One region of the Avibacterium sp. 20-132 genome, then DNA from elsewhere that is predicted to be linked to it. Evidence: riboswitches for the same ligand, from Rfam matches in the RefSeq annotation. Region 1 holds a riboswitch; the other holds the start of a gene.
What was found. Region 1 has a riboswitch for molybdenum cofactor ahead of moaA (GTP 3',8-cyclase MoaA). Riboswitches for the same ligand answer to the same signal wherever they lie in the genome.

Region 1 (3,171 bases):
GATCTCATCAACACCAATTAACTCTCGTGTTTGGGCGAAAAATAATACTTTAATCATTCTGTTTTTCCTGCTAAAAAATGGCCAGATTTTCCACCGCACTTTTCTAAAAGGCGAATATGTTCAATCACGATATCTTTTTGCACCGCTTTACACATATCATAAATGGTTAAGGCAGCCACGCTTGCTGCGGTAAGTGCTTCCATTTCCACGCCTGTTTTGCCCGTTAATTTGCATAGGCTTTCAATACGCACTTGGTTACGCTCAGGTAAGGCAGTTAAAGAGACTTCCACTTTTGAAAGTAATAAAGGATGACATAATGGAATTAAATCCCAAGTCCGTTTTGCCGCTTGTATCCCTGCAATACGCGCGGTGGCAAAAACATCACCTTTGTGGTGTTGGCCTGATAAAATCATTTGCAAGGTAGAGGGTGACATTGTCACTAAAGCTTCTGCTCTTGCTTCACGAACCGTTTCTTGTTTGCCCGAAACGTCCACCATATTGGCTTCGCCATTGTTATTAATATGAGTAAATGTGGTCATCGTTATTCCTTTATTAACCGCCAATGCTGGCAAGATGATTACGCACTCCGCTATCACCATTATGTAAAAAATGATGTTCCCGTTTTCCTTGTAAGGCTGAAAATATACGTGCTTCTAATTGTGGCTGTTGCTCGTCATACTGTAATAAATCACGTAATTCAATGCCCTCCTCACCAAATAAACATAAATGCAATTTACCTTTTGCGGAGACTCGTAATCGATTGCAACTTGTACAGAAATTCTTTTCATAAGGCATAATTAAACCGATTTCCCCTTGATAGTCGGGGTGTTTGAACACTTTAGCAGGGCCATCTAAATAACCACGCGGTTGTAATTGCCAACCGGACTCAAGTAATTGATCAGCTAAAATTTGCCCAGATAGATGATAGCGTTGAAAAAATTGATCCATTTCGCCCGTCTGCATTAATTCAATAAATCGCATTTGAATGGGGCGATCTTTAATCCAATTGAGAAACGCCCCAAATTCTTGGGTATTCAGATTTTTCATTAATACAGCATTTACCTTTACCTTACGGTATCCCACCTCAAAAGCACGATCAATGCCTTGCATAATTTCAGCAAATTTATCTACCCCTGTAATACGTTGAAACATTTTAGCATCAAGGCTATCGACACTCACATTTATGGAGGTAATTCCTGCTTGTTTCCAAGCGGCTACCTCTTTTGCCATACGATAACCATTGGTTGTGAGCGCAATTTGCTTAATATGTTCAACTTGCTGAATGTGTTCCACGATTGAGAGGAAATCTCTGCGTAAGGTCGGCTCACCGCCCGTGATACGAATTTTTTCCGTACCAAGATGAGCAAAAGCACGCACCAAGCGAACAATTTCACTTTGAGTAAGAAAGCTCGGTTTATTTGGCTCTGGCTGATAACCATTGGGTAAACAATAGTTACAACGAAAATTGCACATATCTGTAATAGATAAGCGCAGATAATAATATTGGCGAGCAAACCCATCTATAAGACGCGTTTCTCCCACCTGCTTTATGGGAATTGTTTGCATTAGACACCTTTCTAAAATGAGAGAGGATAAGCCGTTTCCAACGTATCCCTGAGTAATACAACATTGTATTACTGGCATTGCTACCTTATTTCATCGTTAAATAAAACGTAGGCAAACAAGCTCGGAGTTATGCGAAAATTTTCTTTATTCTAAAGGTTTAAGCGAATTTAAGCTATACCTAGAATGAGATCTATATCAAAAAAGGGGATATTTTTTACTTATAAATCAATTATATAATATTTTATATAACGAAAATTTATAAAATTTACACCGCACTTTTGTTTAAATTTGTTTATACTTAACATCCGTCTCACCCTCACCTACTTAAGGAAAAATAATGAGTGATTTAACACCACATAGCCGTCATGAAAACTTAGATAAAATAAATAAAATTGTGGCTATTGGCGGAGGACACGGACTTGGACGCGTAATGTCTGCCTTGAGTTTTATGAAAGAACGTCTTACTGGTATCGTTACCACTACAGATAATGGCAGTTCGACAGGAAGAATTCGGCGACAGCAAGGCGGGATTGCTTGGGGTGATCTGCGTAATTGTTTAAATCAAATTATCACAGAACCTAGCACTGCTTCGGCATTATTTGAATATCGCTTTTCAGGAAGTGGGGAATTAGCAGGTCATAATCTCGGCAACTTAATGCTTAAAGCGTTAGAAAATATGCATATTCGCCCAACTGAAGGGGTGAATTTAATCCGCGATCTCTTACATGTAAAATCATTCATTATCCCAATGTCTGAAACCCCTGTACACCTCGCTGCTTCGCTTCCCTCTGGCTCAAGCGTAGTTGGTGAAGTCGAAATTGATGATTTAACTGAAATCCCCAATTCTATTTTTCTTGTTCCCCTTGTCAGTGCGACGCCCGAAGCGATACAAGCCATTCAACAGGCTGAAATTATTTTATTTGGACCGGGGAGTTTTCTCACTAGCATAATGCCACCGATTTTATTACCTGAAATCATCGATGCATTGAGAAACAGTCAAGCTAAGAAAATTTTCATTGATAATCTTGGAGTTGAGCATAGTCCTTCTGCGGCATTGTCGTTACAAGATCGGATAAATTGGATTAACGAAACGGTAGGAAAAAATATTATTGATGGCGCAATTGTTCAAAATGGCTTAGAACCAGTACAGAAAAATGAAGGTTTAACCCTTATTGCGAGACGATTACGCGCAGATGATATAACCTACCGCCACGATCGCACATTATTATGCAAAGCCATTGATGATTTAATTGAAGAACTAATAAGATAAGTCCTCGTACTTAAAAATAGGACGAAATTCTTTCGCCCTATTTTTTCCTAAAATTATTTATTAATTAAACTCAAAAATTCTTTCCTTGTTTCTCGGTCATCAAGGAATACGCCACCAAATGCAGAGGTAACGGTATAACTATTGGTATCTTTAATACCTCGACATTTCACGCAAAAATGAGTGGCTTTAACATACACTGCCACATCTTCTGTTTCTAAAATGGTTTGGAAAGCCAGTAAGATTTGTTCAGTTAAACGTTCTTGTACTTGTGGGCGCTGGGCAAAAAACGCCACAACACGATTAATTTTTGATAACCCAATTACCCATTTTTTCGG
Region 2 (3,171 bases), 120 kb from region 1:
TTGACTTCATTAACAATGAAGGTTTCCGGTTTATAAAACGCCTTAACCAATGTGTTAGTATCTTGGTGGTGTACGAATGGGTTTCCACCTGCCCAATAAACCAATTTAATATCAGGATAGGTAATTTCTGTACCATTGTATTGGATTGTTTTTCCGGGATTTAATAAGGCATCAGCGACACGCGCTACTGGGAAAGACATTTTTGATGTTTCATCTAACCACGTTTTTTCTCCAGCTTGCACAGATGGATTTGCGGTAATCGAACCGATAATACCGCCTGTTGCCGTTGGCGCGCCACCATTTGCATAATGATAACTGAAACCAAAGCCACCACCCGGTAAGCCAATTTGTCCGAGCATAGAGGCAAGGGTAACCATCATCCAATGGCTCTGTTCACCATGACGCTGGCGTTGCATTCCCCATCCGCCCATAAGCATTGTTCTCTTAGTGGAGAAATCAGTGGCTAATTGCTTAATGACTTCAACAGGAACACTCGTTAATTTGCTTGCCCAAGCGGCATCTTTTGGCTGTCCATCGGCTTTGCCTAACAAATATTCCTCAAATTTATCATAGCCTGCCGTATATTTTTGTAAAAAGGCTTTATCGTGTTTATTTTCGCTAACCAATGTATGGGCGATACCTAACATTAATGGCACATCTGTTGCGGTATTAATTGGGATCCATTCCGCACCTAAGAATTCACAACTTTCACTTCGTACAGGATCAATACAAATAATACGTTTCCCACTTTCTTTTAATTTCTTAAAGTATTCAATACCTTGCTGATCGGTGGAGGTCCACGCAATACGCAATGTGGTGAGTGGGTTTGCCGACCATAATACGACAATTTCAGAACTTTCTAAAATGACATCCCAACTTGTTTGCTGTTCATAAACTTCTATCGTGCCTAAAACGTGTGGCATAATCACTTGTGCTGCCCCAGTAGAATAATCCCCTTTTGAGCCAACAAAGCCACCCGTTACATTTAAATAACGGTGTAATAATGTTCTTGCCGCATGCAACGCACCAGAGCTATACCACCCATAAGACCCCGCATAAATGCCAGTTGGGCCATAACTATCTCGCACGCGTTTCATTTCATTTGCGACAAGTTCAAATGCCTTATCCCAAGAAATTCGTACCCATTCATCTCTACCACGTAATGTCGTATCTTTATTTCCTTCTAGGTATCCTTTGCGCACCATAGGATATTTTACGCGTGTTTCACTATAAAGTTGATCCGCAACAACAGTTTGTAATTCATTAACAAGTGGAGAAGGAATGGCTGGCCCAGATTTAACCACTTTACCGTCTTCTAACACAACGCCTAATGGCCCCCAGTGAGCGGCTGTAACAACCGTTGTTTGTTCGGCTGCAAGGGCTGGCTGAGAGGTAACTAAAGAGCCAACGACACCGCCCGTTAAAGATGTTCCTGCAAGGCCAAGCGAAGAATGTTTAATGAAATCGCGACGACTTGCATTAATATTGTCTTGTTTTTTCATTTTTTAACCCTAGTAATGACGATCCACAAATCTATTTACTCAGAAAAATTACTTCAATTTCTACCGCACTTGTAATTAGATAGTGGGTATTAAAATTACGACACCTTTCTAAAACGAGTGGCATAATCATTTCTAACTATACCATTGTGCAAACAGGTTGCAGGCATTGCTTCCATATCTTTCGACTTAGGTTCACAAGCTCGGAGTCAGCCTAATACTAACTAACGAAAGTGGTTAGTATTTATTCCTATTAGGAAACTATTTATGGTGGATTAAAATGACAATAATGGGTATTCGGTTGCCTGATTTTAATCCACTATTACGATACTAATGCGATAAGTTAGCCATATCTTTACCATTACGCTGCAAATAAATTGTTAATGTGCGTACATCGTCATCAGATAACGAGGTGCGATCTTTCATTGAATTGACCACACCAATCCATTGATTTGCTGTGTAATGATCGGCAGAAATAGGCGCATGACAACCACTACAATAGGTTTCATTTAAGTTCTTACCAAACTGATTCAGTGCGGTTAAATCTGCGGTTAAATTTGATTTTGGTACAACAATAGGTAAACGAATTTCTTTCCAATTCGCTGCAGTTACTTCATCATAAACAGAACGAATCACTTGAACCTTCTCTTGGGCAACATTTTCTAATAATGCCACCATAATACGTTTGCCCAAATCCATATATACGACACTTTCAGCCCCTTCTTGTTGCCAACCGCTTAATGTGGCTTTAACTTGTTCATCAACCGTATTCCAATCAGTTAATTCAGCATAAGGCATTAAACGAATCGTTCCCCCCTCTTGTAACGTTGCATTTGCCATAGCTAAGCTATATAGGGTTTTATCTTCAGTCGAAAATTGCCCACTGTGTTTTGCTAATTCACTGTTTGCTTCATTGTTATCCACTTCCATTTCAGGCATAAAATGGACGATTCCTTTATGGCAATCAATACAGGTTTGGTTGGTTTCCTGTGCAATTTTATGCATTTTCTGAGCTGCATCAGATTGTTCGGATAACACCATCGCCTCTTGATTATGGCAGCTTTTGCACGTAACTGAATCGCTTGCTTTCATCTCTGCCCAAACCGCTTTTGCCATCGCTAAACGATGGGTTTCATAAGCGTCTTGATCAGGTAATTTATCCACCACAAACGTATTCCACACATCTTTTAATGCCATCACTTTCGTTTTTACATAATGGAATGCGGAATCCTGTGGAATATGACAATTGGCACATTCCGCTCTTACGCCTTTGCGGTTTGAAAAATGCACACTTCCTTCCCATTCTTGTTTGGGAATTTCCATTGAATGGCAACTCACACAAAATTCTGTGCTACTGGTTGCTTTCATTGCGTATTGCGATCCAGCAAACACGCCAACACCAAGCAATATGCCAAATAAACCGCCTAATACAAATTTCTTATTTAATTTTGCCATAGCCCCCCCACATAAAATTGATACATCAAAATAGGTAGAATAATGAAAGAAATTATAAGGTGGGCATTGAAGTACTCAATACGTAAAGTTACGTATTTACCTCTTAAGGATTAGTAAAATGAGTAAAATTTGATATAACGCAAAAAAGAACCGTTAAATACGGAACCAATGAGGCAATCTAAATACCGATTCAGCAAAAACATCGGGCGCAATTACG

Region 2: linked by a shared signal. The riboswitch ahead of torA (trimethylamine-N-oxide reductase TorA) and the one ahead of moaA (GTP 3',8-cyclase MoaA) in region 1 are both predicted to bind molybdenum cofactor.

What each region holds. Positions count from the first base shown of each region.
Region 1 is NZ_CP091456.1:2,450,916-2,454,086, forward strand. Features, by position in the region: gene moaD (molybdopterin synthase sulfur carrier subunit) at 1-57, opposite strand, end outside; gene moaC (cyclic pyranopterin monophosphate synthase MoaC) at 54-539, opposite strand; gene moaA (GTP 3',8-cyclase MoaA) at 553-1,566, opposite strand; molybdenum cofactor riboswitch at 1,555-1,705, opposite strand; gene L4F93_RS11860 (gluconeogenesis factor YvcK family protein) at 1,904-2,836, shown strand; gene folE (GTP cyclohydrolase I FolE) at 2,890-3,171, opposite strand, start outside.
Region 2 is NZ_CP091456.1:2,569,946-2,573,116, forward strand. Features, by position in the region: gene torA (trimethylamine-N-oxide reductase TorA) at 1-1,502, opposite strand, end outside; molybdenum cofactor riboswitch at 1,588-1,720, opposite strand; gene L4F93_RS12340 (NapC/NirT family cytochrome c) at 1,830-2,954, opposite strand; gene L4F93_RS12345 (LuxR C-terminal-related transcriptional regulator) at 3,108-3,171, opposite strand, start outside.